DNA from 2 places in the Paraburkholderia sp. BCC1876 genome. Region 1 is predicted to be linked to the other one. Evidence: riboswitches for the same ligand, from Rfam matches in the RefSeq annotation. Region 1 holds a riboswitch; the other holds the start of a gene.
What was found. Region 1 has a riboswitch for ZMP and ZTP ahead of glyA (serine hydroxymethyltransferase). Riboswitches for the same ligand answer to the same signal wherever they lie in the genome.

Region 1 (10,860 bases):
GTCATTCGGCTCATCACCCGTTACTTACTGTTGGTACACGAGGTCGGCGCGGCGGTTTTGTGCCCACGACGATTCGTCATGACCCGTAGCTTGCGGCTTTTCCTTGCCCAGGCTCACGGCTTCCATTTGCGAGTCCGTCACGCCCATCAACGACAGCGAACGGCGCACAGCTTCAGCACGCTTCTGGCCGAGTGCCAGGTTGTACTCGCTCGTGCCGCGTTCGTCGGTGTTGCCCTGGATCAGGACGTGACGTTGCGGATGGCTCTTCAGGTATTGCGCGTGTTGTTGCAGCAGCGATTGGTAGTCGTCTTTGACCGAGTAGCTGTCGAAGTCGAAGTAAATGCTGCGTTTGGCCAGCGGGCTGTTCGGATCGTTCAGCGGATCGACGTTGACCTGTGCGACATCGGTCGGGTTCGGCTGCGTCGAGACTGCACCACCCTTGTTAGCGTTTTCGTCGAGCTTGACGCCCGAGTGACACGCGGCCAGTGCACCGACCATCAATACGGCAAAGGCGAAACGAAGTTTGGACATCATTTGGTTACTCTCCTTGTGTTATTGCATCAACGTTATTGCATAAACGGGCCCCAGGATGGCTCGCGTACGCTGCCACCCTGAACGGACAGGACCTGCCGAGTGCGACCGTCGGTCGATACTGCGGCCAACACGCCACGGCCGTTCACCTGTGTGGCGTAAAGAATGTACTGACCGTTCGCCGCGAAGCTCGGCGATTCGTCATGTGTCGTGTCCGTCAGGCCTGTGGCAGTGTTGCCTTGCAGGTCCTGGATATAAAGCTTGAACCCGCCGCCGACGCGCGAGATATAAGCGAGCTGTTTGCCGTCCGGGCTGATGCGCGGGCTGGTGTTATAGCTGCCCGTGAACGTGACGCGTTGCGCGGCGCCGGCGTTTTCGCCCGCTGCCGGCATCTTGTAGATTTGCGGTTGGCCGCCACGGTCGCTCGTGAAATAGATCGACTGGCCGTCAGGAGAGAAGCACGGTTCGGTGTCGATCGAGCTGCCTTGCGTGAGGCGGCGCAGGCCGCTGCCGTCTGCATTGACGGCGAAAATCTGCGTATTGCCGGTGCGCGAGAGCGCGACGGCCAGCGTGCGGCCGTCCGGCGACCAGGCCGGCGCACTGTTGTTGCCCTTCTGATCCGAGACGACCACACGGCGGCCCGTAGGCAGATCGTGAATGTAGACGATCGGCTTCTTCTTTTCGAACGATACGTAAGCAACCTTGGTGCCGTCAGGCGACCAGGCCGGCGAGATGATCGGCTCGGGGCTCGACAGCGCGATGTGCGCGTCCTGGCCATCCGAATCGGAAATCTGCAACTGGTAACGGCCGCCGGTCTTGATCACGTACGACAGACGCGTAGCGAACACACCGCGGCCGCCCATCAGTTTGGCGTAAATGTAGTCGGCAACTTTATGCGCGCTCATGCGCAAGCCGCTTTCCGGGCTCACGAGCACGAGGCCGCCGAGGCTTTCGCCCTTGACCGTGTCGTACAGTTTGAAACGCACTTCGTACTGGCCGTTCGGCAGGCGGTTCACGCTGCCCGACACGAATGCGTTGGCGCCCTTGGCCTTCCAGCTTCCGAGGTCGACGGAATCGGTTTCGGCGACGGGCGTGGCGCCCGCGTCGATGTTCGTGAACTTGCCGCTGCGTTGCAGATCCTGGCGCACGATCGTGCTGACCTGTTGCGGCGAGTTCGCTTCATTGGCGAAATTCGCCGTTGCGATCGGAAACTGGGTTGACCCGACGCCTGTCACGAGGACGTTGAGTTGTGCGTTGGCGGCACCGCCGACGGCGATCAGGCACGACGCTACAAGTGTCCGCAGGCCTAGCTTGGTCATCAAACTCATGCTGTATGGTTTCCCCAAAAACGGTTTTACTAAGACTTCACGACAGCAGACAGACCCGGAAAGCACTAATTCGTTCCCGAATGGCGCCACGCTGGGCGGGGCGCCAGGTCTGCTGTCAACTGACTGTCATGCTGCTGAAATCAACCTGCCGGCCGCAACGTAATTTTGAAACTGGTTGGCGTCTTGCCGTCGATGTCCTGAGGCATCGGGTTCGAACGCTGAACCGCTCGCAATGCCGCGTCGTCCCACGCCGAGTTGCCGCTGCTGTGCAACACGCTGGCATCAAGCAATGTGCCCGTCGGCGAACAGCGCACGGTGATCACGGTTTCCAGACCTTCCGTTTCGCCGGACCATGAGATATTCCGGAGAACCAGACGACGGACCTTGTCCGCGTAACCCGGCGATGTTGCCGTGCCGCCCGAACCCGTACCCGTGCCGCTCTTGCCGAGCCCATCGGTCGAGCCCGTTCCGCCGGCCGAACCTTGCATCATCTGTGCGAGACGCGCGCGACGTTCCGAGTCCACCTTCTTCGCTTGCGCCGCAGCGTCGGCCTGAGCCTTGGCCTTGGCCGCTTTCTGCGCATCGGCCTTCTTCTGCGCCGCTTCAGCGTCGGCCTGCTTCTGCTGTTCCTGTTGCTGTTGTTCTTTCTGCTGCTGCTTTTGCTGATCGGCCAGTTGCTGTTGCTTGAGCTTGTCGGCCTGCTGCTGTTGCTGTTGCTGCTGCTTCTGTTTCGCTGCCGCAGCCTTTTGCGCGGCAAGCTGCGCAGCCTGGTCGGCGGCCAGTTGCTGCTGCCGTTTCGCCTCGGCTTCCTGCTGGGCCTGCAACTTTTGCTGGCGCAACTGCTCAGCCAGTTGCGCCTGACGAGCAGCTTCCTGCTGCTGGCGTTTCTTTTCCTGCAGCGCGATGTCGGCCTGTTCGTCCGGCAACGGCGGGGCAGGGGCGACCGGCACGGGCGGCGGGGGCGGAACGGGACGCGGAATGGCCGTATCCGGCACTTCGGTCCACAACTCGGCTTCCGCACCTTCCGGCGTACTGTTTTGCCACTGAATGCCGTGATACAGGAAGAACCCGAGCAACGCGTGCATCACCAGCGCGAACACAAAGGCTCGCCAGGTGCCGCGTTCACGCGGTGGCTGGAGCGGGTAGTCGGGATTCTTGCGGATCATTGCGATTTGACGAGCAATCCAACACGTTTGACGCCTTCGCCTTTCAGTTCGGACATCACGTTCATGACGACTTCGTACTTCACGGTCTTGTCGGCGGCGATCACGACGGGCTGATCGGGATGCGCTTGCGCACGATCGGCGATGAAGCCTTTCAGATCAGCCTTCGACATGTCTTCCTGCTGCTGCGCGCCGGAATCGTCCTTGTACTTGACGCTCATGTTGCCGTCCGCACGGATGTTCACGATCACGGGAGGCGTTTGCTGTTGCGGCGCGGCGCCGCCTACGGTGGGCAGATTGACGATCGACGGGGCGACCAGCGGCGCAGTCACCATGAAGATCACGAGCAGCACGAGCATCACGTCGATATACGGCACGACGTTGATGTCGGCCATGGCGCGGCGCTGACGGCTGCCGCGCATGCTGGAGGAACGAGAGCCTGCCATCGTGGACTCCTTACTGTGCCTGGCGCTGCAGAATGTTCGAGAACTCTTCGATGAAGGTCTCGAAGCGGATCGCCAGACGATCGATGTCGTGCGCGTAGCGGTTATAGGCCACCACGGCCGGAATCGCGGCGAACAGGCCGATCGCGGTGGCGGTCAGCGCTTCGGCGATACCCGGCGCGACGTTCGCCAGCGTGGCCTGCTGCACATTGGCGAGGCCGCGGAACGCGTTCATGATCCCCCACACCGTGCCGAACAGACCGATATACGGGCTGACCGAACCGACCGACGCGAGAAACGCGAGGTTGGCTTCGAGCACGTCCATTTCACGCTGGAACGCAGCGCGCATGGCGCGCCGTGCGCCGTCGAGAATCGCGCCCGAGTCATTCAGGCGTTTTTCCTTGCCCTTCAGGAATTCGCGCATGCCGGACTCGAAAATGCGTTCCAGCGCGCCGATCGTATGGCGGTTGTTGGCCGCGCTTTGATACAGCGCCTGCAGGTCGCCGCCCGACCAGAAATCGCGTTCGAAGCGTTCAGTTTGCGCGCGCGCCCGGCGGATCGCAAACCACTTGCGGAAAATGAAAGTCCACGACAACAGCGACAGCAACAGCAGCAGCGCCATCACGGCCTGCGCTAGCAGGCTCGCATTGAGTACGAGTGAAACGATCGACAGATCTTGTGTAGTGTTCATAAAGGTTCGTTTTAACGTCCCGGAAGGGGGCGTCCGGCTGCAAGGTCAGTCGAAGCTTGCCGTGAGCAAAACGGAAGCATCGGCGAGATTGCAAGCCGAACCATGCTTTGTGTTGCTAGATCGATATGAGTTCACTGGCCCCGTAACAACGGGATTCAGTCGTTGTCCGTTGACACGCCGCCGCTGCTCGCGCCCGGCCCGCGCCGCAAAGCGGCCAGAACCGGTGAAGGAATCGCGGCCGGCCGCAGCGCAATACGATCGACGCAGCCGACCCGGATGGAACCGGTAGCAAGCAGCGTGCCGTCACGCCACGCCTCCTGCACGAAGTCGACCGAAGCCCTGCCTAGCCGTTCGATCCGGCTTACGACGTTGACGATATCGTCGAGCCGTGCCGGCGCCCGATAGTCGACCGCAGTGCTGCTTACGATAAACATCGCGCCTGTTTCATCCGCGAGCCGGCGCTGGTCGACGCCGCACGCGCGCAGCCATTCGGTGCGCGCCCGCTCAAAAAACTTCAGGTAGTTCGCGTAAAACACGATGCCGCCGGCGTCGGTATCTTCGTAGTACACGCGGATGGACCACGTGCAGCCAATTTCGGCGCCGGACTGGCTGGTCGACTCATTCATGCGGCGCATTTTACCGGAACGCATACCTTGAGGTCTGTTTCAAAGTGTGCGCCTTGCCCGGCGGGGCTCAGCCGCGATAAACGCTCAAAGCGGAGAACGATTGGGCCACCGGCATGAGTTCGATCGTGTTGATGTTGACGTGGGCCGGCCGGGTGGCGATCCAGTAGATCGAGTCGGCGATATCTTCGGGCGTCAGCGGTTGCACGTTTTCGTACATTTTCGCGGCTTTGTCGTCGTCGCCGCGAAAACGCACGTTCGAGAATTCGGTGCCGCCGCACAGGCCCGGCTCGATGTCGGTGACGCGCAGCGCGGTGCCGGCCAGATCGGCGCGCAGGTTCAGGCTGAACTGGCGCACAAAGGCCTTGGTGGCGCCGTAAACGTTGCCACCTGCGTACGGCCAGCTACCGGCCGCCGAGCCCAGGTTAAATACGTGACCGCGATTGCGCTCCACCATGCCGGGCAGCAAGGCGTGCGTAACCTGTACGAGGCCCGTGCAGTTGGTTTCGATCATGGTGTTCCACGCGTCCAGACTCGCTTTTTGCGCCGGCTCGGTGCCGAGCGCGAGGCCGGCGTTATTGACGAGCACGTCGATTTCGGCGAAATCCGCCGGCAGTCCGGCGGGCACCGCCTCGACGGCCGCGCGGTCGCGTACGTCGAGTTCGTAGGGCAGAAGCGCGTCGCCGAGTTCGTCGGCGAGCGCCTGAAGGCGGTCCTTCCGGCGCGCGGTGGCGACGACACGATGGCCGCCCTTGACGAAGGCGCGAGCGATAGCGGCGCCGAATCCCGCGGACGCTCCGGTGACGAACACGATCATTGCAGTTTCCTGGTCGGTAAAGGAGAAAGGTCCCAAGCCTACTTCCAATGCGGCGCTGCGGCAAGGCTGAACCAGCCGCATGAGCGGCTGTGGCAGGGACGCGCAGCGGGCTTGCAGCGCGTTTTCTTCAGACCTTTGCACACCGCACCCGGAGGCCCTTGGGCTGGCCTCTCGAGCACGCCCGGCGTCGACCGGTAGCCGGTTGCCTATTCGATCCTCTTCCAATAAACTAACGCGCTCATCCCTGCGTGACTGGCGATAGAACCGATTCAAGCAATCGGGTTCAAGGTGGAACAACCCACCGTGAAGCGCAGGGTGCCGTTTTGCCGTTCGCCTGGGCAGCCGTGATCCGCGCGCATTGATCTGCGCTGACGGTGGCTGTCCTGCCTCGCGTGTGCGGCGTCTCTCTATCCGCCACGTCAGGGCTGGCCCAGCCGCCAGCAGCGCTGCGTACCCTCTACGCAAGATTCGGCGCACGATCCGGTCAACCTGAACACACTCAACGGAATCCGTATGTTTGATAGAGCCCAAAGCACCATCGCCAACGTCGATCCTGAACTCTGGAAAGTCATCGAGCAGGAAAACCGCCGTCAGGAAGAGCACATCGAACTGATCGCGTCGGAAAACTATACGAGCCCGGCTGTGATGGCCGCGCAAGGCTCGCAGCTCACCAACAAATACGCCGAAGGGTATCCGGGCAAGCGCTACTACGGCGGCTGCGAATTCGTCGACATCGCCGAGCAACTGGCGATCGACCGTGTCAAGGAACTGTTCGGCGCCGAAGCGGCCAACGTCCAGCCGAACTCGGGCTCGCAGGCCAACCAGGGCGTGTTCTTCGCCATGCTGAAGCCGGGCGACACGATCATGGGCATGAGCCTCGCGCACGGTGGTCACCTGACGCACGGTTCGCCGGTCAACATGTCGGGCAAGTGGTTCAACGTCGTCAGCTATGGCCTGAACGAAGCGGAAGACATCGACTACGAAGCCGCTGAGAAGCTCGCTCAGGAACACAAGCCGAAGCTGATCGTGGCGGGTGCTTCGGCATTCGCGCTGCGTATCGATTTCGAACGTCTGTCGAAGATCGCCAAGTCGGTCGGCGCGTACTTCATGGTCGACATGGCGCACTACGCCGGTCTGGTTGCTGCAGGCGTGTACCCGAACCCGGTGCCGTTCTCCGATTTCGTCACGACCACCACGCACAAGAGCCTGCGCGGCCCGCGTGGCGGTGTGATCCTGATGAAGGCCGAGTTCGAGAAGCAGATCAACTCGGCCATTTTCCCGGGCATTCAGGGTGGTCCGCTGATGCACGTGATCGCCGGTAAGGCTGTTGCGTTCAAGGAAGCGCTGTCGCCGGAATTCAAGGTGTACCAGCAGCAAGTGGTCGAAAACGCGCGCGTGCTGGCTGAAACGCTGGTCAAGCGCGGTCTGCGTATCGTGTCGGGCCGTACCGAAAGCCACGTCATGCTGGTCGATCTGCGCGCCAAGAAGATCACGGGCAAGGCTGCGGAAGCCGCGCTGGGCGCCGCTCACATCACCGTCAACAAGAACGCGATCCCGAACGACCCGGAAAAGCCGTTCGTGACGAGCGGTGTGCGTCTCGGCTCGCCGGCCATGACCACGCGCGGCTTCGGTGTCAAGGAAGCGGAGCAGGTGGGTAACCTGATCGCCGACGTGCTGGACAACCCGGAAGACACCGCCACGATCGAACGTGTGCGCGGCCAGGTTGCCGAGCTGACCCAGCGTTTCCCGGTCTACCGTTAAGCCGTTATGCACTGCCCCTTCTGCCGTCACGCCGATACGCAGGTTGTCGACTCGCGCGTATCCGAAGACGGCGCAACGATTCGCCGGCGCCGCCGCTGCCCGGCCTGCGACAAACGTTTCACGACGTATGAGCGGGTCGAGCTGGCGTTGCCGTCGGTCGTCAAGAAGGACGGTAGCCGCACGGAATTCGATCGCCGCAAGATCGTCGCGAGCATGCAACTGGCGCTGCGCAAGCGCCCGGTCGCAGCGGACGCGATCGACGCGGCCGTCGCCCGCATCGAGTATCAGTTGCTCGGTAGCGGCGAGCGTGAGGTGCGTAGTGAGCGCCTCGGCGAACTCGTCATGAACGAGTTGCGCGAGCTCGATACGATTGCCTACGTTCGTTTTGCCTCCGTTTACCGGCGCTTTGAAGACGTCTCTGAGTTCGAAGACGTAATCGAAGAATTTCGCCGCGCCTCTTCTCCTCCCAAGCCTCCCCGCAAGCGCTGATCGCGGCCGCGCCGCGTGTTGCGTTCGAGTATCCGTTTTTCTCCGCGTTGATTCGCGCATTGGTTGCTCCCGCTCCGTTATGGTTCGACGCGTGCATTTTTGCGCGCGATAGCGTCTGAGTGCCACCTGGCCATTCGGCCGATTGTTGAGCCGTTTGCGAACCGCTAGATTGGCTGCATTCTTTGCAACGATCAGGGATGCAGATGAAACAGGACGCCGTCTGTCGACCGCCATCCGGCGGCTTTACGCTCGTCGAAACGCTGGCCGTGGTTGCCCTACTTGCTGTCGTCGCCGTGCTGACGACGCCGTCGTTCGTCGCCTGGCACGTGCGGGATCAGATCGACGCCCGCGCGAAAGCGCTTGCCTCGACCTTTGCCTACGCGCGCAGCGAAGCGCTGCGTCGCGGGACACGTATTACCGTCTGCCGGGTCGACGCCGCACGCCGGTGTCTTGTCGCGGGGCAAGCTTGCGCCAACGGCGTTGCTGACTGGTCCTGTGGCTGGGCCGTCATGGCAGAGCGCGGCGGCACGCTTACGCTTTTGCGCGCGCATCCTTCGTTAAGTGCGGTAAGCATCAGCGGGACGCAGACAAATCTCACGTTCACGCCGCCGGCGGCGCAATTGATCGGCACGTTTCGCAGTTTCGAAATCGCCCCGCGCGTATCTTCAGGAGCAACTCAGGGGAACGCGTGGCGACGCTGTATCCATATCGCCGCCGGGGGACGCGTGCGGATTGTTCAGGGTGCTTGCGGAGCCGTGTCGTGAGGCGGCTTTCACTGAGGCCCTGGCCGCGCCATCGCGCATTGGCATGCGACGGCAGCTCGCTAATCGAAGTCATGCTGGCGATTTCGTTGATGGCGGTGACGGCGCTCGGGTTGATCGCCGGTCAACTGTGGACCGCTCGCGAAGCGCACGCGACGGCACAGCGCGAGCACGCGGCGTGGATTGCCGATTCGGTCGCGGAGGCCATGTACGCACCTACCGCGAGCGATGCCGCGATCAGGCAATGGAACGCGCGAGCGGCGGTGCTGTTGCCGCATGGCCAGGCGTCGGTGGAAGCAAGCGGCGGGTTGTCCGCTGCGCGTGTGACGTGGGTGGCCCCGCTCAACATGCCGCCTGCCGACAATATCATCGACAAACCCGAGTCTTGTGGCGGAGTGGATGTTCCCGCCGGCCTCTCATGCGTCGCATTGGCGTTCGCGGAATGATGGCGCGTTTGGTTTCTGCTCGGGGCCATACGCTGGTGGAATTCGTGATCGCCATCGCATTGGGCTTGCTCGTGACTGCGGGCGCGGTTTCGCTCTATACAGCGCAGAGGGCGGCGTTCGAACAGGCCAGCGACTCGGCGCGGATTCGCGAAGCCGGGTTGACCGCGCTGACCTTGATCGGGCAGCAACTGCAAATGGCCGGCTTCGTGCCCGCGGACGTCGTACGTTACGCCAATCCTCCGCCGATATTCGGATGCTCGGGCGGCCGGCCGACGGCCTCTGACGACAGCCCCGTCTGCGAGACGCTGTCCAGCCGCTCGGACGGTGTCGTGGTTCGGTATGTTGGAGACAACATCTCGACGTGGCCATCGGCGGCCGGGCAATCCACCGACTGCCTCGGACAAGCCGTGACCGCCACCAACGCGGCGCTCGGTGACCGCGGTGTCCCGGTCGTGAACCGGTATTTCGCGCGAGTCAGTGGTTCGACCGGGGAGCCGGAGCTCTATTGCGAGGGCAATGGCAAGGCGGGATCCGCGCAACCGTTGGTCGAAGGTGTCGAGCGCTTGCGGATCAAGTACTGGCTAGCTGACCGATTGGACGCGATCGAAGCGTCAGCGGTCACGGTTGATCAATGGGCGAAGATCGTTGCGGTCGACCTCTGCGTGCTCGTTCGAGGCGCGCCGCGAGCGCAGCGCGGGAGTTATGTCGATTGCGACGGCATTAGCGCCATGAGCGCCGACTCGCGCGCGCGGCAGGCGTTCTGGCGGCGGGTGGCGATACGTAACTCAGCGGCGGGGGTTTCTCTGTGACCGCGCATCGAAAGAAGGCGGGCCTGCGTGGCGTGTCGCGCGTTCATCACCACGGCACTGTGCTCCCCATCGTGTTGCTGATTGCCGCAATGATGTTGGCCACGTCCGCAGCGTGGTTCGAAAGCTCGCTTGCGTCGGCGCGCGCCGCTAGCAACGTCCGCGATTATCTGCAGGCGTTCCATGCGGCCGATTCAGTGCTGACGTTGTGCTCCCGCGCTGTCGTCACGGCGGCAGGTGACGGTGCCGCCGCGATGCCACCGGCTGCTTCGGGTGAGCCGGTGCAATGGAAGCTCGAATCCGCATTCGAGGCTGGCGCGGTCGCACCCGTTGCGCAATGGCCCGGATCGCTGCGACCGCCGCAATGTTTGATCGAAGCATGGCGTCTTGCCACGCGCGCCGATGCACGAGCATTCCTGCTGACTTCGCGCGGCTTCGGGCGGACTAAAGAGTCGCAGGTCTGGCTGCAGATGGAACTGGTCGTCGAGGGCGAAAAAGTCGAGCGCCATTGGCGCCGCGTCGCCGCAAAGCCATTTTGACGGGAGGCTCATGACAGGCCGGCATACATCCGCATTTACGTTGCTCGAACTGATGATCACGCTCGCGATAGTTGCCACGCTCGCCGTATTCGCCGTGCCTTCGTATCGGAGTCACGTCGAGCGCGCGCATCGAATCGACGCGGCATCGGCGCTTTATCGGGCGGCGCAATTCGTCGAGCGTGCGGCGAGCGACAACCTGACGGCTTTGCCTCCTGGTCTGGATCAGGCGCCGCAATTCGGTGCGCCGATCTACAGCCTGCGTGTGCTGCCTGCGGACGACACCAATGGCGGCTATTCGATAGAGGCCGCGCCGACCGAGTCCGGACCCATGCGCGACGACGCCTGCGGCATCTTTACGCTGGATGCGACGGGACAGAGAAGTAATAGAAGCGGTAGTAATGGGAGCGGCGTTTTAATGCCGTCAATCGGTGAATGCTGGAAAACCGGTTAGAGCGGGCTACA
Region 2 (10,860 bases), on a different contig from region 1:
GCGAGAAACTGTTCGACATATACGAGAGCAGCTTCCTTAAGCGCAACGTGCAGCGCGAACTGGTGTCCCGAATCCTCAACCCGTTGAACTGGCCCGCGTTGTCGTCGAAAGGCTGGGGGCGGTCCGATCTTGCCGCGGAGCTTTACGACGAAATCCTGTTCAAAGGTGCCACCTTCGACGATCTCAACCGCGCCAACGGCCCGACGATTGCCGTCAGTGCCACGGAGCTTTCGACCGGATCGCGACTGGTCTTTCTCCAGCAAACCTTCGACGTCATGTGCGCGGAACTGGGGCCGTTCAGGTTGTCACGCGCCGCTGCTGCGTCGTCGGCCGTGCCGGTCGTGCTTTCGCCAATCACTATCAATAACTACGGCGGCACTTGCGGTTACCACGAACCGGACTGGGTTCGTCAATTTACGGACACCTACAAGCCGCCACGGCCGGCCGGGAGGGTCCTCAAGCGCTTGCAGGAATTACGGGAGTTCGGCGACGCCGAAAAAGATCCCTATTTCCATCTTGTGGACGGCGGCGTCTCCGATAACCTGGGGTTGCGCGGAGTGCTGGACTTCATCGAAACGTTTGAGGCGTTGCGAGCAGCGGGCAAACCCACTCCGATTGATAACGTGCGGCGATTTATCATCTTCGTTGTGAACTCGGTTTCCTCTCCGAGCAATCAATGGAACACGTCCGAGGACCCGCCCGGAAGCCTGGATATTCTGACCAAAGCGGCGGGGGTACCGATCGACCGCTATTCCGGCGAATCGGTGGAATTGCTCAAAGACATTAACGCCCGATGGACAGCCTTACGCGAACTCCGCGACTCGGCCGCGTTCGCCAATAGCAAGGATCCCATGCCCACCTATGTCGCACACGCACCCAACGCCGATATGTATGTGATCGATGTGTCGTTCGGGGCGTTGAAGGACAGGGCCGAATATGACTACCTCAATCAGCTGCCGACGTCATTTCATTTGCCAGACGAGGCAGTCGACCGCCTTCGTGCCGCAGCCGGAAGGCTCATCATCGATTCGCCGGAATTCCAGCAGATGTTGAAAGATGCCGGAGCCCGGGTTGCCAATGAGCCTGTTAGCCCAACCCCGGTAGAGCGGGCAGCGAAGTAGCCGCCAATCCCGTTCGACTCGAAGCTGACCTCTGTGTGCCTAAAGCACCCACTCGTTAGACGATTCAAGGAACGTTGCTTCAGCGCACTTGAAATTGAGCGATCGCCGTGCGCGGGTGCTTGTTGTGTCGAGTCGCGTTCTGCAGTGCACATTAAAGTTCGCTCCTCCGGGGACCTGTCTTGCAGTAAAGGGGTACACCGTGTAAAACACGAAACGTTGCGCTCTGAAGTTCGATGACTCATCGCGATCAGTGGCGGCTACCACAGCCAGTGTTGCGGTCAGCATAACTGGTTGTGCGAGATAACCATGTCACCCTTCACTCGTCCGGATCGGTTACTGCTGATCGGCGCACTGTGCCTCAACGGCTGTGCACGCGTCGGGCCGGACTTCCACACGCAGCGCGAGTCCTGGGTCGAACACTGGAGCACCCCGGCTCTCGAGCAGGCCAGCGAGGTACGCTCACAACCTGACGCCCGGCAGTGGTGGCAGGTATTCGCGGATCCGTCGCTCGAACAGCTGATCGTTGAAGCGGATACTCATAACGCGGACGTGCAGATTGCCGGCCTGCGCGTGATGGAGGCCCGTGCCCAACTGGGCATCGCCCAGAGTGGACGTTACCCGCAAGTGCAGGTGGCCAGCGCCGACGCTCAATACCGGGATCGCAGGCAGTCGGTCGACCAGAATCCTCAGAGCCGCTTCTGGCAATACAGCGCGGGGCTCGACATCGGTTGGGAACTGGATTTCTGGGGGCGCTTCGGCCGCGCCATCGAATCGGCCGACGCAGCCTGGTTTGCCGCCAACGCAAATCGTGAAGATGTGCTGGTGCTGATGCACGCGCAACTGGCGCAGAGTTACTACGCGCTGCGAACCGCCGAGGCGCGCCTGCACATCGCTCGCGACAACGCCCGACTGCAAAAGCGCAGCTATGAGATCACCGAACGGCTGTTCAGGAGCGGCGAGAGCGACGAGCTCGATTTTCAGCAGGCCAAAACGCAGTACTTGAGCACGCTGAGCAGCATTCCCGACTTTGAAAGCCAGATAATGCGTGCCCGCAATGCCCTGGCTGTTCTGGTCGGCCGTCCTCCCGGTCCGCTGCCGGAACTGCAGGATACGGCGGGAAAGGACGGCGTCATTCCGCTTATAGACCGCGCGGTGCTGCAAGATGTGCCTGCTAACCTGCTGCAGCGCCGTCCGGACATCCGCGCCGCCGAACAGCAGATTGCGGCTCAATCCGCGCAAGTCGGCGTCGCCGAAGCCGATCTCTATCCATCGGTGACCCTGCTGGGCAGCATCGTCTGGTCCGCTGGCTCGGTGACGGGCGTGCCAAACGGCCTAGACCTGATCGGCGGTCCGAGTCTGCGCTGGAACGTGTTCGACCATGGTGCCATCAAGAACAACGTGCGCGTCCAGGACGCCCGCTTGCAACAGCTGATCGTCGCGTATCAGGACGATGTGCGCGAAGCGGCACGCGAGGCCGACGATGCCGCGACCGACCTGACGAACGCACTGGAGCGCGAGGTTATCCTCCGCGACGCTGCGCTGGCCGCGAAGCGCTCGCTGGCGCTAGCCAACACCCTCTACCGGGAAGGCTACTCGGACTTTCAGCGGGTGCTGGACGCCCAGCGCGCGCTATCCGCCCAGCAGGACGCCTATCTGCTCAACCGCAGCAGCGCCGTGAGCGACCTGATTGCCCTCTACAAGGCACTGGGCGGCGGCTGGTACAGCGAACAACCGCTTATCGACCCGGCCACTCGCCAACAGATGCAAAAGCGCACCGACTGGGGGGCGCTCATGGATGGGCCGGTCCCACCGACTGCCGACTCCACCGTTCCCGTGAAGAGGTAAGTTCCGATGAGTGAGACGCCGCCCTCTGCCGCTGCCCGTCCGCCGCCAGCGCCAGCACCCGCGCCCGCTGCCGACCCGTCGAAAAAAGGAATCAGGTGGGTTGTCGGGTTGATCGTCCTGAGCCTGGTCTGGTACCTGTTGGCCGACCGGCTCACGCCGTACACCCAGCAGGCGCGGGTACAAGCCTTCGTTGTGCCGATAGCGTCGGAAGTAGCGGGGCGGGTAACCCGGGTGTACGTAAAAAACAATCAGGACGTCAAAGCGGGTGCCGTCCTCTTCGAGGTCGATCCGGAGCACTACAGGATCGCCGTGGATCGTGCCCGCGCCGACCTCGAGTCGGTGCGTCGACAGATCGGCGCCAGCACAGCCGGCATCGATTCCGCCCAGGCCTCTTTGCGTGCGGCGCAAGCCGGCGAACTCAGGGCACGCCAGGATAGCGAACGCCTCGAACGCCTGTACCGTGAAGATCAGGGCACTATTTCGCAGCGGCGCCTGGAGCTGGCGCGCGCCAGTCTCGAACAGGCTGTCAGTCAGGTCGCCGCAGCCCGAGCCGAGGTGCAACGCGCGCGCGAACAGGAAGGCGGCAGCGAGGACGACAACGCCAGGTTCCGTAGCGCCGCTACCGGCCTGGAGAAGGCCGAACTCGATCTGGCCAGCACCCAGGTGCGAGCGCGCTCGTCAGGCCTGGTCACCGATCTGCGCACCGATGCGGGCCAGTTTGCCGCTGCCGGTAGCCCGGTCATGACGCTCATCGCTATCCACGATATGTGGATTAGTGCGGAAATGACGGAGAACAACCTGGGCCATGTGGAGCCAGGCACACCGGTTGCCATTGCCCTGGACGCCTTGCCGGGCGAGATATTCGAAGGGCGTGTGCGCAGCGTGGGCTACGGCGTCAATGTCGGCCCGAGCACACCGCCCGGTAGCCTGCCGACGGTACAGAACAGTCGCGACTGGCTGCGCCCGACCCAGCGCTTCCCGGTGGTCGTCGAATTTTTGCCGGGCGAGTTGGCCGCCATGAGAGGCGTGCGGGTTGGCGGCCAGGCCGAAGTCATGGCGTTTCCCATTCAAGGCAGTCTGCTCAATCTGCCCGGCCGCCTGTTCCTTCGCCTGATGAGCTGGCTCTCCTATGTCTACTGACACCGCTACGCGCAATAGGCGCGAGCCCCGCACCCAGCGTTCGATGCGACTGGCGAGCGGCATCGCGCTGTGCCTCGCTATCAGTTATGGTCTGAATCTGCCGATTCCGTTTATCGCGCCGGTGCTCGCGGTGTTTCTTGGTGCCACGCTCAATCGGCCCCTGTCGATCAAGGCCACGCTGGGCCTGACGCTGATGGTGACATTGACCACCGGCAGCGGTCTGCTGCTCGTCCCTTTGCTGCGCTACTTTCCATTCTGCGGCGTACTGCTGGTCGGCTTGTGTCTCTTCCTGGCCTTTCGCTTCGACCTGCGTGGTGGCAACAATCTGGTCACGACCTTCGCTGTCATTGGCCTCACCATGATTTCGTCGGCCGGCACCGCTGATTACGGGCTGGCCATGCTGGTCATCGGCGCCCTGGTCAAGGGACTCCTCGTTGCCGTGCTGGTGCATGCCTTAAGTCATTGGCTGTTTCCCGAATGCTCCCCTGCGCAAACGCCCGCTGTTGCCGCGCGCCTGGCGGACAACGAGACGAGCCGGCTGGCACTACGCGCTGCCCTGGTGGTACTGCCCACCTTCCTGTTGGCATTGACCAATCCCGCCGGCTATCTGCCGATCATCCTGGCGGCCGTCAGTCTCGCCCGACAGAGCTGCACGACTACGGCTCGCGGTGCTGCCCGCGAGCTGCTCGGCTCCACCCTGCTCGGCGGCGCACTGGCAATTCTGTTCTGGTGCGCGCTCAGTCTGTTTGTGCATCTGTGGATGTTCTTTCTATGGATGCTGCTATTCGGCTTACTGCTCGCGCGCAAGCTCTACACCCTCAGCCCAACGCGATTCCCACCAGGCTTCTGGCTGAACACCCTCGTCACCCTGAACATTCTGCTTGGCCAGTCGGTGCAGGACAGCGCCCTCGGCAAGGACGTCTATACCGCGTTCGCGGTGCGCATGGGGCTTTTTATCGCCGTCTCTCTTTATGCCTGCCTGGTGCTGCAACTTCTCGATCGACCACACCGCATACCGCGGCAATCTGGGGCTTTCAAGTCGCCGTAAAGGAGAAAGGATCATGACTTCGTTAGACATCAAAGCCGACGTACCGCCCGCGAGCGGATGGCGTTTCAAACTTGGGATAGGCATCTTCGTGTCCGCTTTCGCGTTGTGGCTGATCGTGCCGATCGCCGCTTCTCTGGGCGCGCCCGGAACAACCATTGCCGCACTGACGGGCACCATTTTCGTCGCGAACAAGGTTCTGCTTGTGACCTGTATCGCGGTGATGGGTAAGCCCGGTTTTCAACGGCTCAAGGCGACCGTGATGGGCCAGGCAAAACGTCTGGCGCCTACCAGGACTGTCGGGCCTGTCCGCCACGTGATCGGGCTGGTGATGTTCTGCCTGCCACTCGTTTCGGCAATGCTTGAAACCTATATCGACACGATCTGGCCAGGTCTAAGACCGAACATCTGGCAGGTTCAGGCGCTCGGCGATCTTATGCTGGTAGCCAGCTTCTTCGTGCTCGGCGGTGACTTCTGGAACAAGATTCACGCACTTTTCGTTCGCACGGTTTAAGTGGGCAGGAGAGGAAGATAGCTTGTCACGCCAGGCCGACCGCTGCGTGACGTCGATCGGCCGCACGCAACGTAAGATGCAAGTCAATCGCCTACCGCGTAAGCATGGGACACGATCAGAATGCGACGCTTTTGGATTGTCAACGGTCCTGGCGCCACGGCCAAATGGCCGATTGCCGACGGCTGGATGGTGGCTCCAGGTCTAAACAGCGGTGCCACCTGGGTGCCCCGCAGGTGGATTTTGCGGCGACTCATTTGATCTTAAAGGAGTTTCTGACGGGCTCGATCTGATCAAGTATTCGACGGCGTTGCCGGTGAGGTGTACGGCGTGAGCGCCGCGTGGCGGGGAATGCTTGGCCGGCGGTGCGCCGGCTGAACCCTCGACCTCAACAGCCGATTCAGCCGAGCACCCCCGTACCCGCCGTCGACGCCTTACTCCGCAGTCACCGCATCCGCCGTCTCGGCCTGCACCATGGCTCGCACGATCAGATAAACCGTGGGCAGGTCGTCATCATCAAGCCGCCAGTCGACGGGCTCGTCCAGATCCGCGCCCGACAGGCGACTGTCGCCGAATCGTAGAAACATCGAACGGACTGTCTCATTGTGCCTGGCCACGAAGCCGCGATTTTCGAAGACCAGTTCATCGATCGTCTGCAGCGTGCGCCAGGTCGGCGATTGCGCGCTACTTGAGTAACGGCGCCGGCCGCTGTCGATATGACGACCGGCGGTCGTTGCCATGATCTGCTGGAGGTCTAGCGAGGCGCTTCGAAGCGCACGTTCGAGGGCGACAGAGTTGATTTGACCGGCATCCGAATCGAGGTCAGTGGCGTTGATCATGCAGGTATCTTCCTTGGGGCTCGGGTCAACGGGCAGCTTCAAAGGCGCTGCTTCAAAGGCGCCTGAGTTCGCTGCGCCAGCAACAGGCGGATCTGGGCGAGATGACTGTCCCCGACCGTGCAATCTCCAACGGGTTGGCTGTGCTGCCGCGGCGCCGGTGGACGCACGCCGAGATAGCGGCACACCGCGGACAGATACGGCTTGCCGCTGCCGCCTAGATCTCGCGCAGCAGCCGCTACGCGGACGTCCCCGACATGCTTGCACAACCAGGCAAGCGTTTCGCGATCACCGTCGTTCAAGATGCGTATAAGGTAGGTCATGGCCTGATCCTGTATGGGCATACACCTGTAAATTTATACAGTATTTGACCGGGATGCAAGTCGAAAGTTGGACCTATCAGAGAGAGGGGGAAACTGTTCCTGCCTCGGGGTAGCGATTCTCCGGATGCCGACCCCCGGCATCGGCCGCTTTTTCCCATGGTGTCGGGCACGCCGCGCTGACAGCACACTTTCCCGTCAGGAACTATTTGTGAGGAATGACCGATGGAGGAAATGCCGGAGAGCCCGTCCGCGATGTGCAAGCGCTGCCTCGAGCAGGGCCGATGAGTCGTTTCCAATGTCGGCGAAGTCTGGGCGGACTCGCCGGAAGCAACTGCTCCTGGCATAGAGACGTATGTAGCGTGCCGGTTTGCGTAGCCACAAAAAAACCGACTAAGATAGCGCTTCTACGTGACTGGCGAGCAATAGATGGATCACCATCGGGAAGCGTAGACGGTAGAACGCCGTTCGCCTGGGCATCTTGATTAATCTCTTTGAGACTGCCCATGATGATTGCCCAAATCCATTCTCTGCCCACGCGGCTTGCGCTTAATCAATCGCGCTCCCAATTACACGCGCTTTGCCCTGTTCAGTATTTGAGCCTTGCCGGTTCCAGATTGGCCACGCAAGGGGAAAGCGCATGAGCATACTTCTCGATGGTAAAGCAGTAGCGGCGTTGCACGAGCGGGAATTGTCCGAACACGTTGCGGCCCTCAAGGCAAGAAATGGCGGGCAGACACCCATACTGGCCACGATCCTTGTAGGAGACGATCCTTCGTCCGCGACCTACGTCAGCATGAAGGGCAGTGCATGCCGGAGAGTCGGTATGGACTCGATCGTGATTAAGTTGCCTGCGAGCGCAACGACGGATGACGTGCTTTCCGCGATAAACAGGCTCAATGCCAACCCGGCGGTGCATGGCATTCTGCTTCAGCACCCGGTGCCTGCACATGTGGACGAACGCCTCTGCTTCGACAGAATATCCCTCTCCAAGGATGTTGATGGCGTCACCAGCCACGGCTTTGGCTTGATGGCGTTAGGCGAACCCGCATTCGGGTCCGCAACGCCCGCCGGAATCATGCGCTTGCTGGCTCATTACAAGATCGATGTATCTGGCAAGCGGGCCGTGGTCGTAGGGCGCAGTCCCATTCTCGGGAAACCGATGGCGCTTATGCTATCGAATGCGAACGCGACGGTCACGCTATGCCATTCGAAGACGTCAAATCTTGAAGCGGAAATTCGACGTGCCCAACTCATCGTCGGCGCGGTAGGAAAGCCGAACTTCATTCGTAGCGACTGGATTAGCGACGGAGCAATTGTTATCGATGCTGGTTACCATACCGGAGGCATAGGTGACATCCATCCCGATGGTCTGATGGGTCGATGCGCGGCGGTGACGCCGGTTCCGGGAGGGGTGGGGCCGATGACGATTTCAACGCTTATCGCCCAAACCCTCGGTGCCGCCGAACGTGTGTGGTCAACCATCCAATGAATGTCCGCTGCCGACAACGTTGACGGGCCGCTGCGGGTCGACAAGGGAAGTTCGTCGCAAGCTCTGGCAACTACCTGACGAGCGCTGGCCGAACTTCTCCTATGGCTTTGACGCTGTGATCAACGCCTCTTCACGTTAGCAGCGCGGTACAAGTACACTACCGGCCTAAGCAAATCCGGATTATCCAGTTCGCGCGCATGCACCGAATTTTCGCGGGCAGCGCGTTGCGCGGGTTCCGGTCCTCACTTCGTGAAGTCCCGTGCGGAACGCTCGATTCGCGTCAGAAATGCCATGGATTATTTTGCCGCAGTACGGGCCTTCGTTTGCGCAGCGGAACTGCAGAGCTTCAGCAAGACGGCCGTTGAAATGGCAGTCAAGACGTCGACCATTTCACGCTACGTGAGTGCGCTAGAAAACGATCTGGGCATTGCCCTGTTTAACCGGTCGACGCGCGGGCTCGTCCTGACGGAGGGCGGTAGGCTGTTTCGTGAGCACGCCATGGTTGCCCTACAGGCGCTCGATGACGCGCGGCAGGTCACGTCGTCACTGAATCTCACACCGCAAGGCGTGCTGCGCGTCACGATGCCCCCGGCATTCGGGCGCCGGCATATCGTGCCGCACCTGCCGGCGTTCATGACGCGCTATCCCGACATCGACCTCGATATCGTATCGACCGACGAAACGCTCAATATGATCGAAGTCGGCATTGATCTGGCGATCCGTATCGGTGCGCTGTCCGATTCGTCGTTGATGGCGAAACGCATTGCTCCGCATCGTCGTATCGTGTGCGGCAGCCCGGCGTATTTGCAGCGTAGCGGCACGCCGAATGTCCCTGAAGATCTGTCCGCGCACGATACGCTTCGTCTGTCGCTGTTACCGGACGACACCTGGTCGTTCACGCGCAGAGCCAATGCAAAGAGGTCGTCAGAGCAGACGCAAGTGCCGGTGCAATTGCAGGGGCGCTTGCGCGCAGACGACTCCGAAGCTGTGCTGGAACTCGCCGTGGCCGGCTGCGGCCTTGCGCTTCTACCGACGTGGCTCGCGTCCACGGCTCTGCGCGAAGGGCGTCTGCTGCACGTGCTGCCTGAATGGGAAGCGCGCACGGGACGCGCCGAACCCGCGATCTGGGCAGTCTATCCACCGAAGAAAATCGTCTCGTCGAAGGTGCGTGCGTTCGTGGCTTATTACGCCGGGGTGATTGGCGAGCCGCCGTACTGGGACGACGGACTCGCACTGGAGCTTCAGACTTAACGCGCGAAGCGGATGTCGAGCGTGCGCAGCCATGTCTGCAAGCCGGCATCCTGGATCGGAATCACATAGGCGCTTTCATCTGTTTCATTGAAGTGCGCGTGCCAGTAGCCCGGCGGCGTAACGAATGCCATCCCGGCTTCCCAATCGACGCGTGTCGGATTGGCAATGTTGCCGTTCTCATCCAGTTCCGTGCCGACCAGCGTGTAGACGCCTGGATTGCCACCGGCGATGAAGTCGAGCGCGATGGACTGGTGGCGGTGCGGCTTCTGCACGGAGTGGGGCGGCACGATACCGAACATCGCCCACAATACATGCGTGACCGTACGCGTCTGCGGGAAATTGACGTTGCCCATCAGCACGCTGATGCGGTTGCGGAGCCCCGCGTTGGCTTCTTCCGAGACCTTGCGCAATTCCGCCTGGGTCTGGGCGGCGGGGTAGAGCGTTGGGGCAAAGCGCGGCTGGACGCCCGTTGTACCGAGATAGGTGAGCAGCGGAGCGTCGTTCACGTAATAGAGCGTGGCGGTCGCGTCGGCGGTGAACACTGCAGTGTCGCCGCCAGGCAGCGTGAAGAAATCGCCCCGCGCGAACGGAAAGCGGCTCTCGCCCTGGGCCACGCTGCCGCTTCCGCTGATGACGTAGCAGACCTGGGAGGTCGCATTCGGCGCGAGCGTCAATGCCTCTGCCGCGTTGATGCGCAGGAAACTGGCGCTCAACCCGGGACCCGTCGCGGGACCGGGGCAGCCCAAATCAGCGGAAAGATCGAGTGGGACGATGCGGGTCGCGCCGTCCGCGTAGAGCGAAGGCTGGAAGCTGCGGAAAGGCACGCGCGAAATGAGCTTCGCGCCGATCGGATTGGCGGACGACGTGTATTCGAAGTATTGCGCGTCCGCAGTGGCGGCAGCGAGTTCGGCGGGAGGCGTCGGGGACGTTCTTGTCAACATAGTCAGCTCCTGTTGAATGGGGATGCTTCGTGCGGGCCTCTGAAGTTGGGGCTGGCGTCCGAAAGCTGAGCTGACTATAGGTGTGGAGCGCCGGCCTCAGAAGTGCCGGATATCGAAATCACCTTTGCACAAAAGGGCACGCTGTGGGTCCGCTTCGGGAGAGCCGCTGGCTGTTCGTGGTCGGCCACGGTTTGCTCGGGCACATTCGGCGGACGGAGTCCGGCTCGCCATTTGTGGCCGTTGGACTGTTGCCGGAAGTTTTTTGCGACCATCGGCGTATTCTCGCCGCTACACACCAATCCGGACATTGGAGAAACAACGCGTGCCAACACCATCGAAACTGCTCTTCCTGCCAGGC

Region 2: it holds a riboswitch for ZMP and ZTP, as region 1 does, so the genes downstream of both, HWY05_RS07980 (tetrahydrofolate dehydrogenase/cyclohydrolase catalytic domain-containing protein) here and glyA (serine hydroxymethyltransferase) in region 1, are expected to answer to the same signal.

The regions. Positions count from the first base shown of each region.
Region 1 is NZ_CADFGI010000007.1:263,781-274,640, reverse strand. Features, by position in the region: gene ybgF (tol-pal system protein YbgF) at 1-5, opposite strand, end outside; gene pal (peptidoglycan-associated lipoprotein Pal) at 25-534, opposite strand; gene tolB (Tol-Pal system beta propeller repeat protein TolB) at 567-1,859, opposite strand; gene tolA (cell envelope integrity protein TolA) at 2,000-3,025, opposite strand; gene tolR (protein TolR) at 3,022-3,468, opposite strand; gene tolQ (protein TolQ) at 3,479-4,156, opposite strand; gene ybgC (tol-pal system-associated acyl-CoA thioesterase) at 4,312-4,791, opposite strand; gene ydfG (bifunctional NADP-dependent 3-hydroxy acid dehydrogenase/3-hydroxypropionate dehydrogenase YdfG) at 4,850-5,596, opposite strand; ZMP/ZTP riboswitch at 5,835-5,943, shown strand; gene glyA (serine hydroxymethyltransferase) at 6,110-7,357, shown strand; gene nrdR (transcriptional regulator NrdR) at 7,364-7,846, shown strand; gene HWY05_RS25030 (GspH/FimT family pseudopilin) at 8,050-8,610, shown strand; gene HWY05_RS25025 (hypothetical protein) at 8,682-9,053, shown strand; gene HWY05_RS25020 (PilW family protein) at 9,050-9,862, shown strand; gene HWY05_RS25015 (pilus assembly protein) at 9,952-10,398, shown strand; gene HWY05_RS25010 (type IV pilin protein) at 10,409-10,849, shown strand.
Region 2 is NZ_CADFGI010000002.1:341,386-352,245, forward strand. Features, by position in the region: gene HWY05_RS07945 (patatin-like phospholipase family protein) at 1-1,121, shown strand, start outside; gene HWY05_RS07950 (TolC family protein) at 1,428-2,966, shown strand; gene HWY05_RS07955 (HlyD family secretion protein) at 2,973-4,106, shown strand; gene HWY05_RS07960 (DUF2955 domain-containing protein) at 4,096-5,154, shown strand; gene HWY05_RS07965 (transporter suffix domain-containing protein) at 5,168-5,665, shown strand; gene HWY05_RS07970 (DUF2471 domain-containing protein) at 6,097-6,543, opposite strand; gene HWY05_RS07975 (hypothetical protein) at 6,540-6,821, opposite strand; ZMP/ZTP riboswitch at 7,220-7,303, shown strand; gene HWY05_RS07980 (tetrahydrofolate dehydrogenase/cyclohydrolase catalytic domain-containing protein) at 7,459-8,310, shown strand; gene HWY05_RS07985 (LysR family transcriptional regulator) at 8,602-9,561, shown strand; gene HWY05_RS07990 (cupin domain-containing protein) at 9,558-10,502, opposite strand; gene HWY05_RS07995 (alpha/beta fold hydrolase) at 10,825-10,860, shown strand, end outside.